DNA from 3 places in the Streptomyces sp. NPDC028928 genome. Region 3 is predicted to be linked to each of the others. Evidence: riboswitches for the same ligand, from Rfam matches in the RefSeq annotation. Region 3 holds a riboswitch; each other region holds the start of a gene.
The links. Region 3 has a riboswitch for cobalamin ahead of ACZ4U1_RS39415 (cobalamin biosynthesis protein). Riboswitches for the same ligand answer to the same signal wherever they lie in the genome.
Positions count from the first base shown of each region.

Region 1: it holds a riboswitch for cobalamin, as region 3 does, so the genes downstream of both, ACZ4U1_RS37530 (CbtB domain-containing protein) here and ACZ4U1_RS39415 (cobalamin biosynthesis protein) in region 3, are expected to answer to the same signal.
Region 2: it holds a riboswitch for cobalamin, as region 3 does, so the genes downstream of both, nicT (Nickel transporter NicT) here and ACZ4U1_RS39415 (cobalamin biosynthesis protein) in region 3, are expected to answer to the same signal.

Region 1 covers NZ_JBVHVI010000023.1:374-10,027, forward strand. Annotated here, with positions in the region: partial or broken gene ACZ4U1_RS37505 (amidohydrolase family protein) at 1-385, opposite strand, end outside; gene ACZ4U1_RS37510 (NAD(P)-dependent oxidoreductase) at 382-1,269, opposite strand; gene ACZ4U1_RS37515 (antibiotic biosynthesis monooxygenase family protein) at 1,266-1,604, opposite strand; gene ACZ4U1_RS37520 (superoxide dismutase) at 1,892-2,539, shown strand; gene ACZ4U1_RS37525 ((2Fe-2S) ferredoxin domain-containing protein) at 2,713-3,090, shown strand; cobalamin riboswitch at 3,212-3,333, shown strand; gene ACZ4U1_RS37530 (CbtB domain-containing protein) at 3,370-3,591, shown strand; gene ACZ4U1_RS37535 (CbtA family protein) at 3,614-4,366, shown strand; gene ACZ4U1_RS37540 (hypothetical protein) at 4,453-4,791, shown strand; gene ACZ4U1_RS37545 (histidine phosphatase family protein) at 4,810-5,391, opposite strand; gene ACZ4U1_RS37550 (heavy metal translocating P-type ATPase) at 5,588-7,852, shown strand; gene ACZ4U1_RS37555 (PepSY domain-containing protein) at 7,929-8,357, opposite strand; partial or broken gene ACZ4U1_RS37560 (sensor histidine kinase) at 8,369-8,873, shown strand; gene ACZ4U1_RS37565 (hypothetical protein) at 8,998-9,198, shown strand; gene ACZ4U1_RS37570 (erythromycin esterase family protein) at 9,281-9,654, shown strand, end outside.
Region 2 covers NZ_JBVHVI010000008.1:381,383-391,036, forward strand. Annotated here, with positions in the region: gene ACZ4U1_RS21575 (tetratricopeptide repeat protein) at 1-221, shown strand, start outside; gene ACZ4U1_RS21580 (hypothetical protein) at 225-1,016, opposite strand; gene thrS (threonine--tRNA ligase) at 1,321-2,547, shown strand; gene ACZ4U1_RS21590 (nucleoside hydrolase) at 2,579-3,541, shown strand; gene nicT (Nickel transporter NicT) at 3,538-4,620, opposite strand; cobalamin riboswitch at 4,649-4,833, opposite strand; gene ACZ4U1_RS21600 (glycoside hydrolase family 13 protein) at 5,030-6,688, shown strand; gene ACZ4U1_RS21605 (DUF4142 domain-containing protein) at 6,685-7,422, opposite strand; gene ACZ4U1_RS21610 (DUF6445 family protein) at 7,646-8,332, shown strand; gene ACZ4U1_RS21615 (SDR family NAD(P)-dependent oxidoreductase) at 8,394-9,059, shown strand; gene ACZ4U1_RS21620 (MIP/aquaporin family protein) at 9,379-9,654, shown strand, end outside.
Region 3 covers NZ_JBVHVI010000027.1:20,642-30,295, forward strand. Annotated here, with positions in the region: gene cobN (cobaltochelatase subunit CobN) at 1-1,644, opposite strand, end outside; gene ACZ4U1_RS39410 (cobyric acid synthase) at 1,641-3,149, opposite strand; gene ACZ4U1_RS39415 (cobalamin biosynthesis protein) at 3,146-4,090, opposite strand; cobalamin riboswitch at 4,203-4,344, opposite strand; gene ACZ4U1_RS39420 (hypothetical protein) at 4,473-4,700, opposite strand; gene ACZ4U1_RS39425 (inorganic phosphate transporter) at 4,735-5,991, opposite strand; gene ACZ4U1_RS39430 (lysozyme) at 6,135-6,917, opposite strand; gene ACZ4U1_RS39435 (class II aldolase/adducin family protein) at 7,436-8,113, shown strand; gene ACZ4U1_RS39440 (alpha/beta hydrolase) at 8,271-9,398, shown strand; gene ACZ4U1_RS39445 (hypothetical protein) at 9,569-9,654, shown strand, end outside.

The DNA.
Region 1 (9,654 bases), on a different contig from region 3:
CGAGCAGCTCGCCGTGCACGCTGGACGTGGTGATCAGACCGACGAAGGCGGGGTCCGCCAGGGTCTCCCGCACCCCTTCGAGGTGATCGTCGTCGCCGAACGGGTTGGCGTACACGTAACCGCGCAACTGGTCCGGGAACCTGCGGATCAGCCCCGACATCCAGGCGTGGAAAGCGCGCAGCCGGTCGCGCGGCTGGGCGTAGTTGTCCACGCCCGGCACCCGCGCCATCGCGCCGGCCCCGACGGGGCTGCCGATGATGGTGAGGTCGATCCCGGCCTCGGCGCGCGCGGCGAGCATGCCGTCCACGTCGGTCAGGCTCGGCGGCATGGGGAAACGTTTCGCCGCTTCGGGTGGGGACAGATGCCCGTGGATGTCGATGATCACGTGTCGGTTCCCGGTTTCGGTGCGAGTGCGCGGGTGACCGCGGCACAGTCCTGGTCGCCCAGTCCTTGCTCGGTGGCACGGACGTGGGTCTCCGCCGCGGCGTTCACCAGCGGCAGGGTCAGGCCGACTGATGCCGCCTGCTTGGAAGCGAGCATGAGGTCTTTCGCCATCAGCCGCAGCCGGAAGTCCGGCTGCTCGAAGCGACCGGAGGCCAGCCGCCGGGACTTGAACGCCATCACCGGCGAGGCGAATCCGCTGCCCGCGATGGTCCTCAGGACCAGCTGCCGGTCGAGGCCGCAGGCGTCCGCCAGTTCGGTGGCCTCGGCCAGCGCCTGCACCTCTATGCCCATCAGCAGGTTGAGGAGCAGTTTCATCCGCATGCCGGAACCGAGTGCGCCCAGATGGACCACTTCCTTGCCCAGCGTCTGGAGCAGCGGGCGGGCGGTGTCGAACGCCCGCTGCTCGCCGCCGGCGAAGAGCCGCAGCTCTCCGCCGCGCGCGTGGTCACGGTTGCCGAGCATGCCGACGTCCAGGACCGCCGGGACCTCACCGGCGATCTGGACGACCTCCTCCGGGGCGACGGTGCTGGCGCAGATCAGGACGCCGGGGTAGGGGCCCTCGGCCAGCACGCCGCCCGGTCCGTGCAGTACGGCGCCGAGGGCCTGTCCGTCGGCCACGACGCACAGGGCGGCGCTCGTGCCCGCGACGGCGTCGGTGGGGTTGGCGGCCACGTAGGCGCCCGCCTCGGCGAGCGGCGCGGCCCGCTCCGGGGTACGGTTCCAGACCCGGACCTGTATCCCCTGGTCGAGGAGGCGACCGGCCAGTCCGGCGCCCATCGTGCCCAGGCCGAGGACGGCCACGGGGCCGTGGACGGGGGGCGTCATGACGCCACCCCCTTGGTCTCCTTGACGACGCGGAACCGCATCGACTGCCGCTGGTCGACCCACTGGCGCAGCGGGGCCACCAGTTCCTGGTGTTCCGCGCTCTGCTGCCAGGCGAAGAAGTCCTCGGCCGACCGCCATTCACTGGTGATGACCCACTGACGGGAGTCGTCCACGGGCTCGCCGAGCCGCTCGACGATGTGGCCGGGGGTGCTGGCCACGGACTTCCGAAGGTGCTCGTACAGGTCCAGGAACCCTTGCTCGCCGCCCTCGATCACACGGACCGCGAAAACGACGCTCAGCTTGTCGGCCGTCTGGCCCTTGTCGTTGGTGCCCACTGTCTCCTCCTGTGGTGAGAGCCGGAAGGACACGACACCAACGGACTCATGTCCCTCGTACGGCTGCAACTCCGAACGGGGGACGACCCAGTGGGGACAAGGGATACACGCTCCGTCATTACTCATTTCGGGTGACGGCGCCCATCCCTCGTGAGAGTGATCCGCGACCGACCGGGGTGTCGGGGGGCGAGGCGGGTCCTAGGACCAAGGGCTGATCGGCAGTCAGAATCTCCTGCTGTTAACGTGCACCTGCAAGTCATTCGCAATAATGTCGGAGGACGTTGGACATGGCGCTGTACACGCTCCCGGAGCTTCCCTACGACTACTCGGCGCTCGCGCCGGTCATCAGCCCGGAGATCATCGAGCTGCATCACGACAAGCACCACGCGGCCTACGTGAAGGGCGCGAACGACACCCTGGAGCAGCTCGCCGAGGCGCGGGAGAAGGAGGCGTGGGGCTCCGTCAACGGGCTGGAGAAGAACCTGGCCTTCCACCTCTCCGGGCACATCCTGCACAGCATCTACTGGCAGAACATGACCGGCCCGAAGGAGGGCGGCGGCGAGCCCCTGGCCGCCGACGGTGTGGGCGAGCTGGCCGAGGCGATCAAGGAGTCCTTCGGCTCCTTCGCCGCTTTCAAGACCCAGCTGTCCAAGGCCGCGGCCACCACCCAGGGTTCGGGCTGGGGCGTGCTCGCCCACGAACCGCTGAGCGGGCGCCTGATCGTGGAGCAGGTCTACGACCACCAGGGCAACGTCGGCCAGGGCGCCACCCCGATCCTGGTCTTCGACGCCTGGGAGCACGCCTTCTACCTGCAGTACCGCAACCAGAAGGTGGACTTCATCGAGGCGATGTGGCAGGTCGTCAACTGGCAGGACGTAGCCCGCCGTCACGAGGCCGCCAAGTCCCGCGCGAACGTGCTGCTGCTCGCGCCGTGACGCCGTAGCCCCTTCCGTACGGTGGGTCCGGGTGACGGGGGTGTCACCCGGGGATGACATGATGACCGCGACGTGAGGAGACGGCGGGGCGGATCTCCCGGGTCCCCCGGGTATCCCGGGGTCTCCTGGACCTTCCGGATCGCCCGGATCTGCCGGGGAGGGGATGGGTGGGCGTGTCCGAAAGGCCGACGGACGGGACAGCGGGCGCACCGGTGCCCTGCCGGGTCGTCGTGTGCCGGGACTGCTGCTGCGGCAGCCCCAAGGTGACCGGCGACCACGCGGCGCAGACCGCGCGGTTGCGGGCGGAGGTGCCCGTGCGCATCTCCGACTGCCTCGACGTGTGCGACCAGGCCAACGTCATCGTCGTACAGCCCTCCACGGCCGGCCGGGCCGCCGGCGCGCGGCCCGTCTGGCTGGGGCTCGTCAACGACCCGGAGGCGACCGAGGACATCGTCGGCTGGGTGCGCGCCGGCGGCCCCGGCGTGGCACCGCGCCCGGACATCCTCGACCTGTACGCCTTCACGCCCCCGCGCCGGCACGGGGAACCCTGAGCCTGGGGCGGACACGCCTTCCCCGGCAGGCACGCCTTTCCCGGCAGTCCTCCGTCCGGCACGAGAGGAAGATCACCCGGCCGGAGGCGGTCTTGGCCGGAGGCCGGTCGCGCGGTACGGTCTCTGCGATATCGACGACGGTACGACGGAAGCCGGTGGGAATCCGGCACGGTCGCGCCACTGTATGCGCCACCCGCAAGGGTGTTCGTGAGTCAGACCCGTGGCCGTCGTCCTGTGCACCACCGAGATGGGACGCGAACTCCCAGAGGAGGTTCTGCCATGGCGCAGACCGTCGCCCAGCCGACAGCCACCACTCCCGCCGTCCCCGCCAAGCTGCCGCTGAAGGCGGTAGCTCCCTGGGCGGTCTTCTTCGGCATCCTGATGCTGGTCCTGCTCTACTTCGTCGGCGCCGAGCAGGGCGCCACCTCCGTGTTCAACGGCACGGACGTCCACGAATGGGTGCACGACGCCCGCCATCTGCTCGGTTTCCCCTGCCACTGACGCGAGGGGACTCCGCTCACTCATGAATTCCGCAACCGTACGGAACCTTCTCGTACGGGGCATGCTCGCCGGCCTCGCGGCCGGCGTGCTCGCCCTGATCGCGGCCTACTTCCTCGGTGAACCGAACGTCGACAAGGCGATCGGCTTCGAGGACGCCCACGCCCACGAGCACGAGGTGGAAGTCGTCTCGCGCTCCTTGCAGTCCACCGCGGGACTCGCCACCGGCGTCCTAGTCTACGGGGTCGCCTTCGGCGGCATCGCCGCACTCGCCTTCTGCTTCGCGCTCGGCCGGGTCGGCCGCTTCGGCCCGCGGGCGACCGCGCTGCTGCTGTCGGGCTGCGCGCTGCTCACCGTGTACGTCGTGCCGTTCCTGAAGTACCCGGCCAACCCGCCGTCGGTCGGCGACCCCGACACCATCGGCAAGCGGACCACCCTGTACTTCCTGATGATGCTGCTCGGCGTCCTGCTGGCGGTCGGCGCCACCCTCCTCGGCAAGCGCCTGGCACCCGTCCTGGGCACCTGGTGGGCGACCGTGGCCGCGGTGGCCGCGTTCGCCGTCGTCATCGGCCTCGCCTACGCGTTCCTCCCGGTCGTCAACGAGGTGCCGAGCGACCTCCCGGCCACCCTGCTGTGGCGGTTCCGCCTGTCCGCGCTGGCCGTCCAGGCCGTCCTGTGGGGCGGATTCGGCCTCGCTTTCGGCGAGTTGGCGGAGCGGCTGGTGAACCCGAGGCCGGAGCCGGCCGCGAGGAGGGGAGCGGTCCCGGCCGCGCGCTGACTCCTTCCGGACAACAGAGGGCCCTCCGGAACCATCCGGGGGCCCTCTGGCGTTCCCCGGACACCGGCGATCAGCGGAGGAACCGAGTGGCCAGACACCCCCAGCCGCGCCGCATCACCCTCGGCGGCCGCGAAGCGGTCGCCCTCACCCCGGAGGAGTACGAGCGGCTGGTCGCCAGCCGACGGCAGATCGGAGGCCAGAGCGCCCGGGTGCGGGTCCTCGCCCAGCAGGCGAAGCGCACCGAACGGCTCCTGCGCGACCTTCAGACGCTGATAGACACCCGCGGGGACGCCTGCCGCGAAGAGGCCCAGCGGCCGGAGCCGGCCTGCCCCGACGCCGCGTCCGCGGAGGGTGGCACCGAGGCGGCATGCCTGCGCTGCGCGCTGGCGGCGCTGCTCCGCCGACACCGGAACCCGGCCTCCTGAACCACCCGTCTCGAAAGGTCAGTCGGGCTCCGGCGCGGACAGCGGACGTCCCAGCCGTAGATTCCAACGCCCGGCCCGGCCGCTGAGTCCGGTCACGGTCAGCGGTGGCACATCGAGGCGCCAGAAGACCTCGGCGGGCACGCCCAGCGCCGCCACCACCGCGGCCCGCACCACCTCCGGCTCGACCACGGCGAGCGTACGGCCCTCCACGGCCTGGGCGCCGGCGAGCCAGCGCGCGACCCGCCCGCACAGGTCCTGGACGGACTCGCCGCCGTGCGGCGCACAGCCGGGGTCGGTGAGCCAGCGGCCCACCGCCTCGGGCTCGACGGCCCCCACCTCGTCCAGGGTGCGGCCTCGCCAGCGGCCCACATCGAGCCCCGCCAACTCCGGTGCCGGCACACCCTCCAGGCCCAGGGCCGAGGCTGTCTCCGTACACCGCACGCTGGGGGAGACCAGCACACGGCCCGCGGAGGGCAGCGACCCGGCCGCCGCACGGGCCCGCGCCGTGCCGCCCTCGTCGAGCGACCCGCCGTCGTCGAAGCGGGCCTGCCGCAGCGACGCGCTCATGCCGGGCGAGACGAACAGGACTCGGCTGGTCACGCGGTCGCTCCTGTCACGGGTGGGTCATGCGGGCGCGGTGAGGCCGGTGTCATGGGCGGCGGTGCCCGGCCCCCTGGCCCGCCCCCGCGAACCTAGCATCCGGACACACCTTGCGCCGCATACAGGTGGGGGGTATATGGTGGAGCCGTTGTCAGGTACCCCCAGGGGGTATGCGAAGGAGCTGCGAGGAGCAGACATGTCCACCACCACCTCCGGTGCCGCCGAGGTCGAACTGGCCATCGGCGGCATGACCTGCGCCTCGTGCGCCGCCCGCATCGAGAAGAAGCTCAACCGCATGGACGGCGTCGAGGCCACCGTCAACTACGCCACCGAGAAGGCCAAGGTCACCTTCCGCGAGGACATAGCCGTCGCCGACCTGATCGCCACCGTCGAGGCCACCGGCTACACCGCGCGCGAACCCGAGCCGGTCCGCCCCGAGACGGAACCCGGCACCGGTCCCGCCCAGGAGGAGGCCGGCGAGCTGCGGCCCCTGCGGCAGCGGCTGACCACCGCCGTCGTCCTCGCCCTGCCGGTGATCGCGATGGCGATGGTCCCGGCACTGGAGTTCGAGTACTGGCAGTGGCTGTCGCTGACACTGGCGGCGCCCGTGGTGACGTACGCCGCCTGGCCGTTCCACAAGGCCGCCTGGACCAACGCCCGGCACGGCGCCGCCACCATGGACACGCTGATCTCGGTCGGTACGGCGGCCGCGTTCCTGTGGTCGCTGTGGGCGCTGTTCTTCGGCACGGCCGGCACGCCCGGCATGACCCACCCCTTCGAGCTGACCATCGCCCGCAGCGACGGCGCCGGGAACATCTACCTGGAGGCCGCCGCCGGGGTGACCGCCTTCATCCTGGCCGGCCGGTACTTCGAGGCGCGCTCCAAGCGCAGGGCGGGCGCCGCGCTCAAGGCCCTGCTGGAACTGGGCGCCAAGGACGTCACCGTACTGCGCGGCGACCGCGAGGAACGCGTGCCCGTCGCACAGCTGAGGACCGGCGACCGCTTCCTCGTCCGCCCCGGCGAGAAGATCGCCACCGACGGCAGGGTGATCGAGGGCTCCTCCGCCGTGGACGCCTCCATGCTCACCGGCGAGTCCGTCCCCGTCGAGGTCGGCGTCGGCGACGCCGTCACCGGTGCCACGCTGAACGCCGGCGGACGCCTGGTCGTGGAGGCCACCCGGGTCGGCGCCGACACCCAGCTCGCCCGGATGGCGAAGCTCGTGGAGGACGCCCAGAACGGCAAGGCCGCCGCCCAGCGGCTCGCGGACCGGATCTCCGGCGTCTTCGTGCCCGTCGTGATCGCCCTCGCCCTCGGCACCCTGGGCTTCTGGCTCGGCAACGGCGCCGGACTCACCGCCGCCTTCACCGCGGCGGTCGCCGTCCTGATCATCGCCTGCCCCTGCGCCCTCGGACTGGCCACCCCGACCGCGCTGATGGTCGGTACCGGGCGCGGCGCGCAGCTCGGCATCCTCATCAAGGGCCCCGAGGTCCTGGAGAGCACCCGCAAGGCCGACACCATCGTCCTGGACAAGACCGGCACCGTCACCACCGGCCGGATGACCCTGCTGGCCGTCCACACCGCCGAGGGCACGGCCGAGACGGACGTGCTGCGGCTGGCCGGTGCCCTGGAGCACTCCTCCGAGCACCCCATCGCCCAGGCCGTCGCCGCCGGAGCCGCCGCCAGGACCGGCACGCTGCCCGTCCCGGAGGACTTCGCCAACGTCCCCGGACTCGGGGTCCAGGGCGTCGTCGAGGGACACGCCGTCCTCGTCGGGCGGGAGCAGCTGCTCACCGAGTGGGCCCTGTCCCTGCCGGCCGGGCTGCGCCGCGCCAAGGACGCCGCCGAGGCGGTCGGTCGTACGGCCGTCGCGGTCGCCTGGGACGGGGAGGCCCGCGCGGTCCTCGAAGTCGCCGACGCCGTCAAGGAGACCAGCGCGGAGGCCGTCCGCCGGCTGCGCGCCCTCGGGCTGACCCCCGTCCTGCTGACCGGTGACAACCGGGCCGTCGCCGAGACCGTGGCCGCCGAGGTGGGCATCGACCCCGAGCACGTGATCGCCGAGGTGCTGCCGCAGGACAAGGTGGACGTGGTCAAGCGCCTTCAGGGCGAGGGGCGTTCGGTGGCCATGGTCGGCGACGGCGTCAACGACGCGGCGGCCCTCGCCCAGGCCGACCTGGGCCTGGCCATGGGCACCGGCACGGACGCCGCGATCGAGGCCGGCGACCTCACCCTCGTCCGCGGGGACCTGCGGGTCGCGGCGGACGCCATCCGGCTCGCCCGCAGGACGCTGGGCACCATCAGGTCCAACCTGTTCTGGGCGTTCGCCTACAACGTCGCCGCGCTTCCGCTGGCCGCGGCGGGGCTGCTCAACCCGATGATCGCGGGCGCGGCCATGGCCTTCTCGTCGGTCTTCGTGGTCGGCAACAGCCTGCGCCTGCGCGGCTTCCAGCCCGCCGACCGGTAGCCGGCGACACGGCACGCGCCCACGGGCCCCCGACGGATCGGCCGTGCAGCCGCCGGGGGCCGCCCGGGCTGTGCCGTCAGTCCTCGTCGTGGTCGTCGTCGGTCTCCATGGCCGCGACCCTGCCGGTCCCCGCGTCGACGGTGACCTCGTGCCCGGTGCCCCGCGCGTCGGTGACGTCGATCTGCCAGGTGGTGGGCCTGCCGTGGTCGTCGTTCAGTTCGGCGGCGGTCGCGGTGCCGGCGACTGCGGTGAGTGCCGTGTTCACGGCCCTGGTGATGCCGGTTTTCGGGGACGTGGTGCGGGCCGCGTCGTCGGCGTCGTCGTCCTGGTCGGTCCGAGGCCGGGTGACCGTGCCGTCGGACGCGTCGACGGTGACCTCGTGCCCGGTGCCCCGCGCGTCGGTGACGTCGATCTGCCAGGCCGGCTTGCCCCGGCCGCCCTTCAGCTCCACGGCGGTGACCGTGCCCGGCACGGACGTCGTGGCCCTGGCGGCGGCCTGCTTCAGGCCGAACTCGGCACCCCGGGCTGCTGGACGTCCCCGACCTGCTGCACGACGTCGTACGGCTCCAGCACCTGGCCGCCGACCTGCTCCTGCCGGCCCGCCTCGACGCCGGCGAACGCCCCGCCGACGGGCTGGTCGACCTCGGAGCGCTGGTGCGCGAGGAGGTGGCCCGGCGCGCGCCGGCCGACCGCGTCACCCCCGCCGTCACCACCACCGGCACCGCGCCGGAGGTCCGCGGCAGCCGCGGCCGGCTCGCCCGTGTGCTGGGCAACCTGCTCGACAACGCCCAGCGGCACGCCTCCACCGCGGTCACCGTGTCGGTGACCGCGACACCGGACACCGTGACGCTCACGGTCGCCGTGCGACGAGGGCGGTGCCGGCTTCGGACTCGCCGTCGCCCGCGATGTCGTCCGCCACCACGGCGGCACCCTCACCCTCGCCGACGCCCGGGACGGCGGCGCGGTCTTCCGGGTCCGGCTGCCACGCGCACAGCGAACGGCGGTGCACACCCGTCCATGACCCGGGCCCGGTGGGTTTACGGTGGTCCTGTGGGCTCTGCCCGGCCGTGGGACGCAGCCCGCACCATCCGGCTTCGCCGGACCGTACCGCTCCTGCTCGTCCGGGGGGTGCCATGAGAATCGAAATGATCCAGAGGGCCGCCAACGTGCTCTTCGACGTGCCGGACGACACGCACGAGGAGATCATCACGCTCATCGACGCGGTCACCCACGACGCCCGGACGCACGCACCGGACCTGGCGGCCGCGTTCGGGGAGTGGTGCTGGCTGGTGTACACGGTCCACGGCGACACCATCGAGGTGCTGGACGTCGGCTGCGCCCGCTGACCCGGCCCTCGCGCGCTCCCCGCGTTTCGGCGCGTGAGGCGCCGGGAACCCGGTGCCGCACCCGCGGAAATGGGGGTACGCCGTGCCCGACATCCACCAGGCCGGCATCCGGAGCCAGGCCCTCCCGCTGACAGACCGGGCGTCGCTCGACCCGCTGATGGAGCGCATCGGCGACGCGCGCTACGTGCTGCTGGGCGAGGCGTCCCACGGCACCGCCGACTACTACCAGGTGCGTGACATGCTGACGCGCCGGCTCATCCAGGAGAAGGGCTTCTCCTTCGTCGCGGTGGAGGGCGACTGGCCGGACTGCGAGGCCGTGCACCGCTCCGTGGTCGCCGCGCCGGGCGCGCCCGAGGACCCCGGCGAGGTGCTGGCCGGCTTCAGCCGCTGGCCCACGTGGATGTGGGGCAACACCGACGTCGCCGCGTTCACCCGCTGGCTGCGCCGGCACAACGA
Region 2 (9,654 bases), on a different contig from region 3:
ACACCGAGGCCGCCGAGGAGCACTACGTCCGCGCCCTCAGCCTCCTGGAACGCGCGGGCGCAGCCGGCGACCTCGCCGACCTGTGCCGCCTCCTCGGCGACCTGCTCCGCCGCACGGGCCGCGTCGAGGCCGCCCTGGACGCCTACCGCACCGGCCTCGGCCACCGCACCGCCCCCGGCACCACCACCCTCGGCCCGCCCCCGGCCCAGCCGCCGCTCTGACCCTCACACCTGCGCCCGCCCCTGCTTGCGGATGTCCGCCAGACGCAGGGCGCCGATCTGTACGGCGGCCTGGGTGGCGTCGTTCGGTACGTCGCCGAGGCCGGCGTTGGTGAGGGCGAAGGCGTCCTCGCCGACGCGGACGGCGGCCAGGTCCATGGTGAGGAGGTACTCCTCGTCGTCGTCGGTCGTGGTGGCGATGGTGACGCGCAGGCCCTGCCGGGCGTCGCCGACCTCCGGCAGCGGGGCGTCCATGACCTGGACGTCCTCCACGAGCCCGAGTTCCGTGGTGGCGGTGAACCGGGCGCACTGCACGGGCAGCGTCCGCAGCCAGGACAGTACGGCGTCGACGTCCGCCGGGCGGCGGGCGCCGATCTGGTAGCGGAGCTGGGCGTCGGTGTCGGCGTCGTCCAGGCCGACGGCGACGCGGGCCGGGGCGCCGAGGAGTTCGTCGCTGTACAGGGCGTCCAGCAGCCGCTGGCACTCCCCGGCCGTGGTGTGGGTCTTCAGCAGCCCGTCCCGCCAGGTGGCCGCGCCGCGCGTGGCGGTCCAGGGGGCGCCCAGGTCGGTCTCGTTGATCAGCGCGGACTGCGCCTGCTCGTCGCTGAGCGTGGAGCCGTCGGCCCGCGCGGACGCCCTGGACGTCTGGCTCGGCCGGTCGATGGTGGGCAGCGGGTACGGCGCGCTCGCCGGGTGCTTCAGACCGAGGGCCGCGCAGCCTCCGGCGGCTATGAGGCCGGCGGCGACGACGGTGAGGAGGACGCCACGGGGGACGCGGGGGCGTATCGCGGGGGACATGGGTGCCTCCTGGGCTGCGTGCGGCCGACGGTGCCTGATCTCACGGCACCACCGGGCCGACCCGCTCACCAGCGCTCCGGGCCGTACGGGTGAGGGGAGGGGGCGCCCGGAAATCCGTGGTGCGGGGCGGGCGGGGGCGGTACCTTGCCTGTCATGCAGCGCGCCCACCAGCACCCGTCGAACACGACGACGCCGGACACCGTCCCGGCGCGCTGACACCTGACCAGCATCGAAGCCCCGGGGCGCACGCCCCGGGGCTTCGTCGTGCACCGGGGCGTCCGCCTCCCCGACGGAGGAGAACCGGATGAACGACAAGGTCGACGACCATCGGCGGCTCGGCCGTGCGCTGGACCTCTTCGACACCGACCCGCTGATGGGCGCCGGACTGCCGTACTGGCTGCCGGACGGGGCGGTCGTGCGGCACACCCTGGAGGAGTACATCCGGGACGCCGAACGCCGGGCCGGCTACCGGCACGTCTACTCGCCCGCGCTCGGCAAACGCGAGCTGTACGAGATCTCCGGGCACTGGGACCACTACCGCGACGACATGTACCCGCCGATGCGGCTCGGCGCCGAGGAGGTCGTGCTGCGGCCCAGCCTCTGCCCCCACCACGCCCTGATCTACCGCTCCCGCTCCCACAGCTACCGCGAACTGCCCCTGCGCATCGCCGAGCTGGGCGCCATGCACCGTGCCGAGCTGTCCGGCGTGCTCGGCGGGCTGACCCGGGTCCGCGCCATCCACCTCAACGACGCGCACGTCTTCTGCACCCTGGACCAGGTGGTGGCCGAGGCCCGCGCCGCCCTGGAGCTGATCGCCCGCGCCTACGCCGACCTCGGCATCGAGGCCGTACGCCACCGCCTCTCGCTGCCCGGCGCGGGCGGCAAGTACGTCGCCGACCCGGAGCTGTGGCGCCGGGCGACCGAGCTGCTGCGGGAGGTCCTCGCCGAGGCCGGGGTGGCGTACGAGGAGGCGGAGGGCGAGGCCGCGTTCTACGGCCCGAAGATCGACGTGCAGATCGCCGACCCGGCGGGCCGCGAGTCCACCCTGTCCACCGTCCAGATCGACTTCCACCAGCCCGCCCGCTTCGACCTGCACTACATCGGCGCCGACGGCGCGAAGCACCGGCCGGTGATGGTGCACCGCTCCGTCATCGGCAGCGTCGAGCGGGCCGTCGCCCACCTCCTGGAGGCGCACGGCGGCGCGTTCCCGGCCTGGCTGGCCCCGGTCCAGCTGGCCGTGCTGCCGGTCGGTGAGGACCAGCGGGAGCAGGCGGCGGCACTGGTCCGGGAGGCGCTCGCGCTCGGCCTGCGCGCCGAAGTCGCCGGGCCCGAGGAGGGCACCCTGGGAGCCAGGATCCGCGCGGCGCGCCTCGTGCCGTACCAGGCGGTGATCGGTGCCCGGGAGGCCGGCGCCGGGCTGGCCGCCGTACGCCTGCGGGACGGCCGGCGGCCCGGTGCGCTGCCCGGGAGTGAACTCCTGCGGCGCATCGCCGAACGGGTGGCGGCACGCGGCACCGCGCTCTGGGACTGATCTAAGGTCGGGTCGACGGAAGGAGTCCGCCGTGACCGGTCAGCCCATCCCCGTGATCATCGACTGCGACACCGGCGTCGACGACGCCCTGGCCCTGCTGTTCGCCGTACGCCACCCCGGACTCGACCTCCGTGCGGTGACCTGCGTGGCCGGGAACACCGACGTGGACGGCGTGGTCCGCAACACCCTCACCGTGCTGGAGCAGGCGGGCGCCCCCGACATCCCGGTGGCCCGGGGCGCCGAGCGCCCGCTGCTGGAGCCCGCCCGCTCCGCGCCCGTGCACGGCGCCGACGGCATGGGCGACCTGGGCCTGCCCGCGCCCGCCCGCACCCCGGTCGACGTCGACGCCGTCACCCTCCTGCACCGCGAGATCCTCGCCTCCCCGCGCCCGGTCACCCTGATCCCGACGGCGCCCCTGACGAACATCGCCCTGCTCCTGCGCACCCACCCGGAGGTGACCCGGAACATCGAGCGGATCGTGTTCATGGGCGGCGCGGTGGAGGTCGGGAACGCCACGCCGGTCGCGGAGTTCAACGTCTGGCACGACCCGGAGGCCGCGGCGATCCTGCTCACGGCCGGGGTGCCGATCACGATGTACGGCCTGGACGTCTTCCGGCAGGTCATCGTGGACAGTGACGAGGTGCACCGGCTGCGGACGAGCAGCGAGCCCGGCACCCGCCTGGCCGGTGAACTCCTCGCCCACCGGCCGGCCCACCAGGGCGAGCCGCCGGAGGCCGAGGAGGCGGGCGGCCTCGGCGACGCGGGCGCGGTGTGCGCGGTCGCCGACCCGCAGGGCATCACCACCAGCCTCCTCCCGGTCGAGGTCTCCCTCGCCCCCGGCCCGACCCGCGGCCAGACCATCGTCGACCGCCGGCCCCGGCTGGGCGAGTCGGAGATCCACGAGGGCGGCCGCGAACGGGCGCTGGTCGACGTGGCGTTGGAGGTCGACGTCGACCGGTACGTGAAGCTGTACCTGGAGACGGTGGAACGCTAGTCGGCGGGCGTGGCGGGGGCCGACCAGCGTTCCTCCACGCGGGCCAGTCGCCAGTACGTCAGCGCCGCCGCCCACACCACCACGAACAGGCCGACGATGAGGTAGCCGACGTTGTCGAGGTCGAGGCCGGCGATCCAGCCGGTCACGGCGTCGTGCAGGGCGAACTTCTCGTGCAGGACGCCGACCAGTTCGATGGTGCCGATGAAGAAGGCGACGGCGATGGACAGGCCGGTGATGGCGAGGTTGTAGAAGACCTTGCGGACGGGGTTGGCGAACGCCCACTGGTAGGCGAAGTTCATGAACGTGCCGTCCAGGGTGTCGAACAGGCTCATCCCGGCCGCGAAGAGGAGGGGCAGGCAGAGCACCGCGTACCAGGGCAGGCCGGCTGCCGCGCCGGAGCCCGCCATCACCATCAGCGTGACCTCGGTGGCCGTGTCGAAGCCGAGGCCGAAGAGGAAGCCCAGCGGGTACATCTGGCCGGGGCGGGAGACGGACCTGGTGAGGCGGCCGAGGATCCGGTTCATGAAGCCCCGTGAGTCCAGGTGCTGTTCCAGCTCCTGCTCGTCGTACGCGCCCGCGCGCATCGCCCGGAACACCTTCAGGATGCCCACCAGGGCGACCAGGTTCAGGGCGGCGATGAGGTAGAGGAACGTGCCGGAGATCGTCGTACCGAGGAAGCCGAGCACCTGGTGGGTGGTGGAGCCCTCGTTCATCACCTTGCCGGCCAGCGAGGTGCCGCCCGCGATCAGCAGCGCCAGCAGGACGACGACGCTGGAGTGGCCGAGCGCGAACCAGAAGCCCACCGACACCGGCCGCTTGCCGTCGGCCATCAGCTTGCGGGTGGTGTTGTCGATGGCGGCGATGTGGTCGGCGTCGAAGGCGTGCCGCATGCCGAGGGTGTAGGCGGTGATGCCGAGGCCGACACCGAAGACGTCGGTGCCGACCTTGTAGTGCCGGGGGGCGACGAGGAGGTAGAGGATCCCGAAGGCCACGACGTGCAGGGCGACGATCACCGCCATCAGGCCCGCCGTCTTGACGGTGTCCTCGCGTCGCCAGCGGAAGGTTGCGGCATCGGCCATCGGTTCATGCTCCAGCACCTCGTGGATCACTTCATGAGCTGCCGTGGCCGGTCTCCTGGCTTACGGGTGCCGCGTCCGCCGTCCCTGCCTTCCCGGTCGTAGGACCAGTGGCCCGGCGGTGTGCCGGACGGAACGGGAACTCCCCGATCACAGTGGCGAGGGCCGCGTCGACCTTGCATCGACTTCCCGAGCACCACGGCCCGCCCACCGTAGAGGGGCACGCGGTTTCCCGCATAGCTGCGCACCCGCGCAGGTATCCAAGATCACAGGCGGTCCCCGCCACCGGTGACGCGCGGACACAGGGCCTGTTGGGGCACTGCACGGCCTGACCACCCGCGAAAAGGTTGCCTTTCCGGGCAAGGTGGACAGATACAGATTCCGTACTGTCGTCCGTCCCAGGGGAGCCCGTATGGCAGACCACTCGCCGGACCTCTCACCCAGAAACCCCGACTGGTGGCGCCAGGCCGTCATCTACCAGGTCTATCCGCGCAGTTTCGCCGACGCCGACGGAGACGGCCTCGGCGACCTCAGGGGCATCGCCCAGCGGCTGGGCCACCTCGCCACGCTCGGCGTGGACGCCCTGTGGCTGAGCCCCTTCTACCCCTCCGAACTCGCCGACGGCGGCTACGACGTCATCGACCCCCGCGGGGTCGACGAACGCCTCGGCACCCTGGACGACTTCGACGCCCTGGTCGCCGAGGCGCACCGGCTCGGCCTCAAGGTCGTCGTGGACATCGTCCCCAACCACACCTCCCACCTGCACCCCTGGTTCCAGGAGGCGTTGCGCGCCGGACCCGGCTCCGCCGCCCGGGACCGGTACGTCTTCCGGCCCGGCCGCGGTGCGCACGGCGAACTCCCGCCCACCGACTGGCAGTCAGTGTTCGGCGGCAGCGCCTGGCGGCGGGTGCCCGACGGGGAGTGGTACCTCCACCTCTTCGCCCCCGAACAGCCCGACCTCAACTGGGACAACGAGGAGGTCCGCGCCGACTTCCGCACCACCCTGCGGTTCTGGTCCGACCGGGGCGTGGACGGCTTCCGCGTCGACGTCGCCCACGGCCTGGCCAAGGACCTCACCGAGCCGCTGCGGGACGTCGGCGACATCGGCGCGACCGGCGAGGACGCGCTGCCCCTGGTCCCGCCGGGCAGCCACCCGTACTGGGACCGGGACGAGGTCCACGAGATCTACCGCGACTGGCGCAAGATCTTCGACGCCTACACCCCGCCGCGCATGGCCGTCGCCGAGGCCTGGGTGCCGGGCGCCCGCCGCGCCCTGTACGCCCGGCCCGACGAACTCGGCCAGGCCTTCAACTTCGAGTACCTGGAGGCACGCTGGGACGCCGAGGAACTGCGGGACGTCATCACCGGCTCGCTGGCCACGGCCCGGGCGGCCGGGGCCTCCGCCACCTGGGTGCTGTCCAACCACGACGTCGTACGCCACGCCTCCCGGCTGATGCTGCCGGCCGGCACCGATCCGGCCGCCTGGCTGCTCGCCGACGGCGCGGCGCCCGCGGTCGACACGGCGGCCGGGCTGCGCCGGGCCCGGGCCGCGACCCTGCTGATGCTGGCGCTGCCCGGCTCGGCCTACCTCTACCAGGGTGAGGAACTCGGCCTGCCCGAGGTCGCCGACCTGCCCGCCGAGGTGCTCCAGGACCCGATCTGGGAGCAGACCGGCCATGTCCGCAAGGGCCGCGACGGCTGCCGGGTGCCGCTGCCGTGGACGACGACCGGACCCAGTTACGGCTTCGGGCCCGGGGCCTCCTGGCTGCCGCAGCCCGCGTCCTTCGCGGCCTACGCCGTCGAGGCGCAGACCGGCGCCGAGGGCTCCACGCTGGAGCTGTACCGCACGGCCCTGCGGCTGCGCCGCAAGCTGCTGGCGGGCGAGACCCTGTCCTGGACCCCGCAGGCACCGGCGGCCGTACTGGACTTCAGCCGCACCGAGGGCTGGCGCAACGTCACCAACCTCGGCACCGCGCCGGTACCGCTGCCGCCGGGCGAGGTCCTGCTGACCAGCACCCCGCTGCCCGACGGAAGGGTGCTGCCGCCGGACACCACGGTGTGGCTGGCCTAGCCGGCCGAGGGACTGGGACCCGGGACCGAGTTCCCGCCGCCGGCGATGCCGTTGATGTCCACCGGGGTGGAGGTGGCGGTCGGCGGCGGGGTGAGCACCACCTCCGGCTGGCCGGCGGCCGGGGGCGGCGGGGTCAGGTCGGAGTTGGGCAGCTTGGGCGGGGTGGTCTGCTGGAACAGGGTCTGGTCGAAGTCGACCAGACCCGTCTTCTCCATCACCGTGATGTGGTCCAGCACGGTGTCGTTGGCCTGGTCGGCGAGGGCCCGCACCAGGGAGTTCTTGGTGGTGGACCGGATCTTCGCGACCGTGTTGAAGATCGAGCCGTGCGTCATCCGCAGGATGTTGGCGAAGTCCGTGTCGAACTGCTTGCCGCTCTCCGACTTCAGCGTGTTCACGAAGCCCTCCTGCTGCGGGCTCGCCACGTTGGGCAGCGTGATGTTCAGCATGGGCGCGATCTTGCGGCAGGTGGTGTCCAGCGCCGCGTGTCCGTCGATCAGGTGCTGGCTGGCCGTGATCACCGCCTTCGAACTGCCCTTCTGCAGCCCGATCTGCCCCACCGGGTACTCCCACAGGCCGGCCGCCCGCACCTTGACCACGAAGTCCCGGTCCTGTTCGGTGAGCGGTCCCCACTGGGTGTTGGCGATCACGCGGTCCTGTGCACTGGAGACCTTGTCCAGGCCGAGCATGCCGGGGTAGGCGAGGGCCGCGAGGGTCAGGGCCATCGCACCGCCCACGAAGACAGTTCCCGTCGCGTTCCGCGAAAAGCGCACCGTTCCTCCTGCCTGGTGATCCGCCCATGGTTCGGACGCACAGCAGTACGGACGCGGAGGCGGTTCGTCTCAGCGGTGGCGAGTAAAGAATTGCCCTAGCCCGTTGGCCAAAGGTTGGCCGCTCCTGGGCAGAAGGTTGACCTCCGCGCGGGAGAAGGCAGACCCGGCGCCCGCCTAGATTCGCCGCATGTCCCCGCAACCGCCGCCCCGTCCCCCTGCCGCGCTGCCCGTCCTGCCCTACCGCAAGCCCACCAAGGGCCGTGACTACTGGGTGCTGGACGACGTCCTGCCGGACGTCGACGCGGTACGGCAGCGGTGTCTGGCCGAGGACGACTGGGTCGAGGGGTACCCGTACACCTCCGAGACCTGGCCCGGCCTGCGCGCCATGCCCGGTCTGGAGCCGGGGGAACTCGCCCGGATCGAGCGGCTGGTGAGGAAGGCGACCGGGGCGAAGGAGCTGTGGGTGCAGCAGGCGCCCGGCGGCGGCACCCTCAACCACAACTGCGTGCAGGTGGTCGGCGAGGGCGAGAGCGAGCCCCGCCCGCACACCGACTCCCGCGCCCTGTGCCGGTACGCGGCCGTGCTCTACCTCAACCCGGACGTCCCCAAGGACTGCGGCACCAGCTTCTACCGCCAGTCCCTGCCCGGCGGCCGGCTCGGCGGCAACGTCGTCCAGGCCCCGCACACCAACCTCGTCGAGGCCCTCGGCACCCGCTACGTCACCGCGGACGCCTTCGAGGAGGACGTCCGCGTCCCGCACAAGTACAACCGGCTGCTGCTGTACCACGCCAACCTGGTGCACAGCGCCACCGGTTACTTCGGCCGGACCCTGGCGGAGAAGCGTATGACGGCGGTGTTCTTCTGGATGGCCTGAGCCGGACGGCCTGACGGCCCGAGGGTGTGAGGCGGCGGCCCGCGCGGTACGGATGTCCGGCATGAGCAGTGTCGCCATCGTGGGAGCCGGGCCGGGGCTCGGGGCCGCCGTCGCACGGCGGTTCGGGCGGGAGGGGTTCGCCGTCGGGCTGGTCGCCAGGGACCGGGGCCGGCTGGACGTGATCACCGACGGGCTCGCGGCCGAGGGGATCACCGCGCGCGGCTTCACCGCCGATGTGCGCCGGCCCGAGGAACTGGCGGTGGCGCTGCGGGAACTGGCCGACGCCCTCGGGACCGTGGAGGTGCTGCAGTACAGCCCCGTGCCGCACCGGGACTTCATGCGGCCCGTGCTGGACACCGGGCACCGGGATCTGGTGGGGCCGATCGAGTTCTCCGTGTACGGGCCGGTGGCCGCCGTGCAGCAGGTGCTGCCGGGGATGCGGCGGCTCGGGCGCGGCACGATCCTCTTCGTCAACGGCGGGAGCGCCGCCGTCCCCCATCCCGAGCGGGCCGGCACCTCGATCGCCTTCGCCGCGGAGAGCGCGTACGGCCATCTGCTGCACGACCGGCTGGCCGGCGAGGGCATCCACGTCGCCCAGCTGGTGATCCCGGGCGCCATCACGGCAGGCCACGCCCGCAAGGACCCGGACGTCCTCGCCGAGACCCTGTGGACCCTCCACCGAGACCGTCACGGCTTCCGCCACTACGCCGATGACCTCGCGGGCTGACCCGCCGCGGGGCCCGGCGGCCGCGCCTGCTTCGATGCCCGGCGTGGAGGAGGCGGAGGAGGCACGGGTGACGGAGCGGCGACCCGGCGGGGCGGAGATCGCGGTCTGGCTCGGCGCGGTGTCCGTCGGCTGCTGGCCGGTGGTGTGCGGTCGCTGATCGGCACGGCCGCCGCGGTCGCGTACCTGGTCCACCTCGCCACGCATCCGGGGCTGCCCGTGCAGGGCTGAGCGGTGGTGGGGGACGGCCGCCCTGCGAGGAGTGGATTTGTGAGCCAATATGGTGACATTGGCCGCATTGCTCTCTTCAGAGGGGGCCTCCATGGCTGTGGACATCCCTGCGCTCGTCAAACCGTCCCGTCTCCGAAGCCGGGGCGGACTGCTGGGCGAGTGCCTGGCGGAGTTCCTCGGAACCTTCGTGCTCATCTCCTTCGGCTGCGGTGTCGTCGCGATGGCGGTCGCCGCGCTGCCCGGTTCGGGCCGCGCGGCGACCCCCACCACGATCTTCCTCGCGGCCGGCGACTGGCTGCTCATCACCTGGGGCTGGGCCCTGGCCGTCGTGTTCGGCGTCTACGTCGCCGGCGGCGTCAGCGGCGCC
Region 3 (9,654 bases):
GCCCTCGCCGGGGTCGTTGACGATGAACGGGTAGACGAGGGGCAGGTCGCCGAGTACGGCGTCCGGGGCGCATCCACGCGACAGGCCCAGGCCCTTGCCGGGCAGCCACTCCATCGTGCCGTGCTTGCCCATGTGCACGATCGCGTCGGCCCCGAAGCTGTTCTCCAGCCAGCGGTAGGCCGCCATGTAGTGGTGCGACGGCGGCATGTCCGGGTCGTGGTAGATCGCGATCGGGTTCTCGCCGAAGCCGCGCGGCGGCTGGATCATCACGACGACGTTCCCGAACTGGAGGCTGGCCAGCACGATGTCGTCACCGTCGACGTACAGACCGCCCGGCGGTTCGCCCCACGCCTCGGTCATCGCGTCCCGCAGCTCGGGGTCCAACTTCTCGAACCACGCCCGGTAGTCCGCCAGCGGCACCCGCGCCGGCGCGGCGGCCAGCTGCTCCTCGGTCAGCCACTCCACGTCGTGGCCGCCGGCCTCGATGAGGCGGTGGATCAACTCGTCGCCGCCGGAGGGGTACTCGGTGAGCCCGTACCCCGCGTCCCGCAGCGCGTCCAGCACGCGTACCGCCGACGCGGGCGTGTCCAGGCCGACCGCGTTGCCGACCCGGGAGTGCTTGGTCGGGTACGCGGTGAAGACCAGGGCGATCTTCTTCTCGGCGTTCGGCTTGTGCCTCAGCCGGGCGTGCCTGACGGCGATCCCGGCCACGCGGGCGGCCCGCTCGGGGTCGGCGACGTACACCGGCACCTCGTCGGGGCCCTGCTCCTTGAAGGAGAACGGTACGGTGATCAGCCGGCCGTCGAACTCCGGGATCGCGACCTGCATCGCCGCGTCCATGGGGGACAGCGCCGCGTCGGACTCCTCCCACGCGGCCCGCGAGGAGGTGAGGCAGAGCCCTTGCAGCACGGGGACGTCCAGGTCGGCGAGCGCGCCGATGTCCCAGGACTCCTCGTCGCCGCCCGCCGAGGCCTGCGAGGCGTGCGTGCCGCCGGCCGCGAGCACGGTGGCCACCAGCGCGTCGGTCCGGCCCAGCAGCTCGTACAGCCCGGCGTCCGCGCCGCGCAGCGAACCGCAGTACACCGGCAGCGCGTTGGCGCCCTGCGCCTCGATCGCCTCGCACAGGGTGTCCACGAAGGCGGTGTTGCCGCTCAGTTCGTGCGCCCGGTAGAACAGCACGCCCACGGTCGGCCGGCCGCCTCGGACCTCGTACGAGCCGTGCACGCCGAACTCCGGCATCCGGCGCGGTTCCTCGAAGCCCTCACCGGTCAGCAGCACGGTGTCCGACAGGAACCGGGACAGCTCCAGCAGGTTCTCGGGGCCGCCCTCGACCAGGTACTTCAGCGCCTCCGCGACCACACCGGCCGGCACGGACGACTCGGCCATCAGCTCGGCGTCCGGCACGGCCTCGCCGCCCAGCAGCACGGTCGGGATGCCGGACGCCTTCAGCGCGGCCAGCCCGTCCTCCCAGGCCCGCTTGCCGCCCAGCAGCCGTACGACGGCGAGGTCCGCGCCCTCGATCAGGCCCGGCAGCTCGCCGGCGACGTCGACCCGGGTGGGGTTGCCGATGCGGTAGCCGGCGCCGGAGGCCCGGGCCGCCAGCAGATCCGTGTCGGCGGTCGACAACAACAACACTGTGCTCATGCGGGCGCTCCCGGTGGAATGAAAGGCAGTCCTTGCGGCGCGCCGGACTCGATGAGCCGCCACAGCGCGTCCGTGTCCGCGTGCTGTTCGATCAGGTCGCCGAGCCGGTCGAGCTGCTCCTCGCGCAGCGCGGCGAAGGAGGTGTCCGGCGCGGGCACGAAGCGGCGGCCCGCGGCGGCGGCCACCTCGCGCAGGAAGGCCCGCCGGAAGCCGTCCGACTCCAGCGAGCCGTGCCAGTGGGTGCCCCAGGTCTGGCCGACCCGGCAGCCGTCCAGGAAGGTCTCGCCCCCGTCGACGGTGGCCACCCCGTGGTGGATCTCGTAGCCGTCGACCCGCTCGCCGAGGGCCTCCCCGCTCGGCCGGGTCAGGGTCTTCTCCCGGGCGAAGCGCACCCGGACGGGCAGGAGGCCGAGCCCGTCGACATGACCACGCCGGCTCTCGACGTCGTCCTCGATGTGCTCGCCGAGGATCTGGAAGCCGCCGCAGATGCCGAGGACGGGGCGCTGCTCGGCGGCCCGGCGTACGAGCGCGTCCGCGAGCCCGCGCTCCCGCAGCCACTCCAGGGCCCGTACCGTTCCGCGCGTGCCCGGCACCACCACGAGGTCGGCGTCCGCCAGCTCCTCCGGGCGGTCCACGAACCGCACGACGACGCCCGGTTCGGCGGCCAGGGCGTCCACATCGGTGAAGTTGGACATGAGCGGGATCGCGCACACGGCGACCCGCAGCACGTCCTCGCCGACCGGGGGAGTGACGGAGGACTCGCGGACCGTGCCGCGCAGCGAGACACGCAGCCCGTCCTCCTCGTCGATGCCGAGCCCGTGCCGGAAGGGCAGCACGCCGTACGTCCGCCGCCCGGTCAGGCCCTGGAGCATGTCCAACCCGGGCTCCAGCAGGCTGACATCGCCGCGGAACTTGTTCACCAGGAACCCGGCGACCAGCTCCTGGTCCTCCGGCGAGAGCAGGGCGACGGTCCCGAAGAAGGACGCGAACACGCCCCCGCGGTCGATGTCGCCGACGACGAGCACGGGCAGTCGCGCATTGCGCGCGATGCCCATGTTGACGATGTCCGTCCGCCGGAGGTTGATCTCGGCCGGACTGCCCGCCCCCTCACAGATCACCGCGTCATACGTGCCCCGCAACTCGGCCAGGCAGTCCAGCACCGTGCCGAGCAGCCGCTGCTGGCGCCCGCCGTGGTACCCGCGTGCGCTCAGCTCGCCCACCGGCTTGCCGAGCAGCACCACCTGGCTGCTCTGCTCGCCGCCGGGCTTGAGCAGCACCGGGTTCATCAGCGCGGTCGGCTCGAGCCGGCAGGCCTGCGCCTGCATCGCCTGAGCCCGCCCGATCTCCGCGCCCTCGCGCGTGACGAACGAGTTCAACGACATGTTCTGCGCCTTGAACGGCGCGACCTTGACACCCTGGCGTACCAGCCAGCGGCAGATGCCGGCCGTCACGACGCTCTTGCCGGCGTCGGAGGTGGTGCCGGCGACGAGGAGACCACCGTTCACTTCCCGCGTCCTTTCAGGAGCCGGCGTGCGGCGAGCGTGCCGGCGAGGGCGAGCAGGCCGACACGGCGGGAGAGCCGTACGGCCCGGTCGATGTCGGTGACCCGGACCGGCCGTCCGGCGGCGCCGTTGAGCACGGGCCGGTGTTCGGTACGGCCGCCGTAGGAGAGCGTCCCGCCCAGGCGTACGCCGAGCGCACCCGCGAAGGAGGCCTCCACGGGACCGGCGTTGGGGCTCGGGTGCTTGCGCGCGTCGGCCTTCCAGGCGCGCAGGGCACCCCGCGGATCCGGTCCGGCCGCGGCGGCGAGCACGGCGGTCAGCCGGGCCCCCGGCCAGCCGGCGACGTCGTCGAGGCGGGCGGAGGCCCAGCCGAAGCGCCGCAGACGGGGGGACTTGTGACCCACCATCGCGTCCAGGGTGTTGACCGCCCGGAACCCGAGGAGCCCCGGGACCCCGGCCACGGCACCCCAGACGAGGGCGCCGACCACGGCGTCCGAGGTGTTCTCGGCGACCGACTCGACCACGGCCCGGGCGATACCGTCGGCGTCCAGCGCCTGCGGGTCCCGGCCGCACAGATGGGGCAGCCGGGCCCGGGCGGCCTCGACGTCCCCGGCCTCGAGGGCGCGTCCGATGGTGCGGGCCTCGCGGGCGAGCGAGGTGCCGCCGACCACGGCCCAGGTGGCGGCGGCGGTCAGCGCCACGGAGGCGGTGCGGGAGGGGCGTACGGCACGCGCGGCGAATGCGCCGAGAGCGACGGCGCCACCGGCGCACACGGCGGTGTGCAGGGCGCCCCAGCCGCGGTGGTCGTGCCACAACGCGCCTTCCACGGCCCCGGCCGCCCGGCCGAACGCGGCGACCGGGTGCCCGCGGCGGGGATCGCCGAGGAGCAGGTCACCGAGGACGCCGGCGGCGGCGCCGTACGCGTATGTGCGATCGGCACCCATCGGCTCAGCCGGCCGTGGGCGCAGGAACGGGCCCGGTAGGCCTGGTGCTGGTCCTCGATCGGCAGCCGAGCATGGCGATATGTGTCCTCACTCAGGGTGTCCGCGCCCTGGTTCGACGTGAATCGGCGGTGAGAGTTCCTGGCTCCCGGGGGGTTCTTCCCCGGTGACAGTGGCGGGACCGCGCCGGATTCGCACCGGCTTCCTCTCCTGCCGCCGTACATGGCCTGGGCAGTCCACCACGCGCCCGGAACGGCCGTCAACTTGCCTTTGACCTGCGTGGGGAGAGTGTGCCGATCCCCACACCGTGGGGTGTGCGGGGTCTGCCGGAGTACGGCAGAGGCTCCCCCGCGCGACACGCGCGGGGGAGCCTCTGTGGGTGTGGTCAGGCCTTGGCCACGATCAGGTTGATGCCGTACGCCACCGCCGCCGCGCAGGCCGCGAAGCAGAGGTAGGCGCCGGTGACGGCGAGGGCGGCGGAGCCACCCTGTGCCACGGCCTTCTCGCGCCGGTTCAGGCCCGCGATGCCGAGGGTGAACAGGGTCACCAGGGCCACGGTGACCCCGAGGCTGACGCCGAAGACGGAGCCGAGGGCCGCCCAGTCGATCTTCATGGGGATGCTTCCTTCAGTAACCGTGTGCTCGGGGTCAGACCGCGGCGGCCGGCGGGGTGGCCGGGGCGGCGGCGGGGGCCGGCTCGGTGGCCGGGGCGGGGATGGTGGCCGTCAGGTCCTCGGTGATCGTGCCCGCGGGCGGCGGGGTCACGGCGGCGATGGCGGCGGTGACGACACCGACGGGCTCCGTGGTCTCCTCGACCACGTTGGTGTGGTCGACGACCTCGCGGCGGGAGATCTTCCAGATCGCGGCGGACGCGGCGACCAGGAAGACGGCGACGACGGCGGTGCCCCAGTCACCCAGGTCGGTGACGGCCTCGGCGCCCGCGCCGACCAGCGCGGCGGCCGGGAGGGTGAGCGCCCAGGCGATGAACATGCGGGTCGCGGTGGACCAGCGGACCACACCGCCCTTGCGGCCCAGGCCCGCGCCCATCACCGAGCCGGAGACGACATGCGTGGTGGAGAGGGAGAAGCCGAGGTGGGAGGAGGCCAGGATGGCGGTCGCGGCGCTGGTCTGCGCGGCGAAGCCCTGGCGCGGCTCCAGGTCGGTCAGCCCCTTGCCCATGGTGCGGATGATGCGCCAGCCGCCGATGTAGGTGCCGAGCGCGATGGCCAGGCCGGCGGAGAGGATCACCCAGGTGGGAGGGTTCGAGCCGGGGGCGATCGAGCCGCCCGCGACGAGGGCCAGGGTGATGATGCCCATCGTCTTCTGGGCGTCGTTGGTGCCGTGCGCGAGGGAGACCAGGCCGGCGGAGGCGATCTGGCCGGCGCGGTAGCCCTTGCGGGTGGCCTCGCCGTCGGCGGTGCCGCCGATGCCGTAGGAGAACCGGGTGGCCAGCAGCGAGGCGAGGCCCGCCACGACCGGCGCGGCGACGGCCGGGAGCAGCACCTTGGTGACCAGGACGTCACCGTGGACGGCGCCGAAGCCGGCGGAGGCGACGGTGGCGCCGACCAGGCCGCCCATCAGGGCGTGCGAGGAGCTGGAGGGCAGGCCCACCAGCCAGGTCAGCAGGTTCCAGAGGATCGCGCCGACCAGGGCGGCGAAGATGACCTCGGGACGGATGCCGGTCTCGTCGACGAGACCCTTGGAGATCGTGTTCGCGACCTCCACGGAGAGGAAGGCGCCCACAAGGTTGAGGACGGCGGACATGGTCACCGCGATCTTCGGCTTCAGGGCGCCTGTGGAGATGGTGGTGGCCATCGCGTTCGCGGTGTCGTGGAAACCGTTCGTGAAATCGAACGCGAGAGCGGTTACCACCACTATCGCGAGGATCAGCGAGAAGCTTTCCATTTACCCAGGCAATCGTTCGAGGTCATTGGCTGGACGAACGTAGGCAACCTGGGTGAACGGAAGATGAACTGAGGCGGGCGTGAGGGTGTCAGTAACGCGCGTACGAGACTCCGCTTTGCTCTCTCGGCCCAGGCGCCCCTTGGCTAGCGGCCCCGGGCCAGGATCCGCAGCCGGCTCAGGGGGCCGTTGAAGAGATTCTGGTCACCCGGCAGCCGGCCCTTGGTGCCGTACTGCCAGAACGTCCAGTACCGCCAGCCGCCCGGCAGGGCGCCCGGCCGCGAGGTGCCGTGACGGGCGATCCACAGGGCGTGAGAGGAGGAGAAGGCGCGGCTGTTCCCGGTGCACAGCCTCCACCACTGGGCTGTGGTGTAGATCACCGGGCGGCGGCCGGTCTCCCGCTTGATCTCGTCGCTGAACGACCGGATCCAGCGGACCATCCGTTTCCGGCCCAGCCCGTAGCACTTGTGCTGCGCGTCGTACGGGTTGTACTCGATGTCCAGCGCGGGCGGCAGGGTCCAGCCGTCCGCCCGCCAGTCCCCGCCGTGCCGCACGAAGTAGGCGGCCTGCCGGGCCCCGGAGGACCGGTCCGGCCGCGCGAAGTGGTACGCGCCCCGGATCAGGCCGGCCTTGCGGGCGCCGCCGTACTGTCCGGAGAAGTAGGGGTTGCGGTAGTCCGTGGACTCGGTCGCCTTGACGTACACGAACCGCGCCCCCTTCGCCCGTGCGGCCGCCCAGCCGACCCGCTTCTGATGCGACGACACGTCGTGCCCCCGGGGCAGCCCGGCACCGGTCTTCGGCGTCCCGGCGGCTCCCGGCGCTGCGGCGGCCTCCGGTGCTGGGGGTGCTTCCGGCGCCGCGGCGGCCTCTGGTGTTCCGGCGGCCCCGGCCTGCCCGGCCGTCTCCGCCTGCCCGGCCGACTGCGACAGCCCGGCCGTCTCCGTGAGTCCCGCCGTCTCCGTGAGTCCGGCCGTCTCCGCGAGTCCGGTCGGCCTCAGCAGTCCGGTGGCCTCCCATGCTCCGGTGGCCCCCCACGCTCCGGCCGCCTCCAGGATCCCGGCCGCCTCCGGCGATCCCGTCGGCGCCGGTGATCCCGCCGATGGCGGGACGACGGGGTCCGTCGGTGCGGCCGACGCGGGTGCGGGGCCCGCGAGGGCGAGGGCCGCCGTGGCCGCGGTGAGAACCGCGGCGCGGCGGCGGACGAGGGTGCGTTCACGGGCCATGCGTCTCTCCGGGGTGGCGGACGGCGGACGCCCTCCCCTCGCGGGCGGCAGCGGTCGTCCAGTGGGCAAGAGGGACCATTGAAAAGCCCGATGATCACCCGTACGCACTGATTTGGTGCGGTTTCAGGTGTTTCGCCGTAAAATTCGCCCGTTCGGCCGCACGGTTTCCGGGCGGAAGCCGCCGCCCCACCCGCTCCCGCAGCCCCGGCTGGCAGGATCACCGCATGGCTGAACCGCTGCTGCACACGGAAGACGAACACCAGGACGAGGCACGGCTCTGGGCGGAACTGGTCGCGACGGCGCGCCGTACCGTCGCCGACGGACTGGTCGTCGGCACCTCCGGCAACGTCTCCGCCCGCATCGGCGACCTGGTGCTGGTCACCCCCTCGGGCGTCCCCTACGACCGGCTCACCCCCGCCGACATCACCGGCGTCGACCTCACCGGACGCCAGGTGCTCGGCACGCTCGTGCCGACCAGCGAACTGCCCATGCACCTCGCCGTCTACCGCACCACCGACGCCCGTGCCGTCGTCCACACCCACGCCGTGCACGCGACCGCGGTCTCCACGCTCGTGCCCGAGCTGCCCCTCGTCCACTACATGGCCGGCGCCCTCGGCGGCCCCGTACGGGTCGCCCCCTACGCCACCTACGGCACCGACGAACTGGCCGAGAACATGCTCCGCGCCCTCGCCGGCCGCTCCGGCTGCCTGCTGCAGAACCACGGCACGATCACCCACGGCGCCACCCTCGACCAGGCCTACGACCGCACCGCCCAGCTGGAGTGGATGTGCCGGCTGTGGCTGACGGCGTCCTCGGTGCCGGGCCTGACACCGTCCCTGCTTACGGAGGCACAACTGGCCCAGGCCGGGGAACGCTTGAAGGGGTACGGCCAACGGAGGTGACCCCTTGCCCCGCAGCAACCCGCCCCGACCCCTGCCCACCCCGCTCGCCCTGCTGCACCGCGCCGGCGCGAGCCGGCTCCCCCCGCTCCACCGCACCGGTGCCCGGCGGCTCCCCCTTCCGCTGGCCGGTGGCCCGGCCCGCGCCGACACTGGACCCGTGCGCACTGCAAAGGCGACCGCCACCGCACTCGCCGCCGCCCTGGCAGCCGGCACGGCTTCCGTGGTCGCCGGCCGGCTCGCCAGCGACGCCGCGCTCAAGGCGCCCGCGGGGCGTCCGCTGCCCACCGAGCCCCGCCTGACCGTGCACGGCACGGCCGCCGGGCGGATCACACTCACCCGCGACCTGGCCGCCCTGCGCCCCGGCACCTACGGCCTCGCCGGCGACGGCTCCCACGCGATCGTCGGCCCCGTCCTGGAGACGGCCGAGCACACCGCCGACACCGTCGTGCGCCGCCTGGAACGCGTCACCCACGGCGCCCTCGCCCCCGGCGACGCGGTGTGGCTCACCCCGAACCTGTACGTCGGCGACCCCGGCGCCGCCCTCGGCCTGGACCACGCCGACGTCGACGTGCCCGGGGAACTCGGCGCCCTGCCCGCCTGGTTCCTGCCCGGCGACCGGAACACCTGGGTGATCGCCGTGCACGGCCTCGGCACCACCCGGGAACACACCCTGAACGTCATGGGCTTCCTGCACGGCCGCCGCCTGCCGGTCCTCGCCCTCGCCTACCGCGGCGACCTCGGTGCCCCGCGCCCGCCGGACGGGCTGAACCACCTCGGCGAGACCGAGTGGCGGGACGTCGAGGCGGGTATCCGCTACGCCCTCCGCCACGGCGCCCGCCGGGTCGTCCTGTTCGGCTGGTCCACCGGCGCCACCATGGCCCTGCGCGCCGCCGAGCGCTCCGCCGTCCGCGACCGCGTCGCCGGGCTGGTCCTGGACTCGCCGGTGCTCAGCTGGGAGGCCACGCTGCGCGCGCTGGCCCGGGCCCGGCACACCCCGCCGCCGCTGCTGCCGCTCGCCGTGCGGGCCGCGCAGGGGCGGGCCGGACTGCACGCCGACCGCGTCGCCGGGACCGCCGACTCCGCCCGGCTCCGGGTCCCCACCCTGGTCATCCACGGCCCGGACGACCAGGTCGCCCCCTTCGAGTTCTCCCGCCGGCTCGCCGGCCGCCGCGCCGACATCGTCGCCCTGCACACCGTCGCGCGCGCCCCGCACGGAGCCATGTGGAACGTGGACCCCGAGGAGTACGAGGAACGGCTGCGCCGGTTCCTGACCCCGCTGATGTGACACCCGGACCGCATCCGGCCGACACCGGCACGAAGCATTCCGTTTCATGTCGTACGTATGGCGCGATCGGGTCGCTCCGGCCCGACCCGTACCCCGTGCATTGGCCAGTCCGGTAGCCCGCCGTGACATTCCGTTTGGGTTTTCGGACCGTCAACCGGAAGACTGCACCCGTGACGTCCCGTATCCCGCGCGACTCCAGGCTCCGACTCGTCCGACCGCGACCCCTGGCCGCCGCCCCCAGAGCTGTGAACCAGCG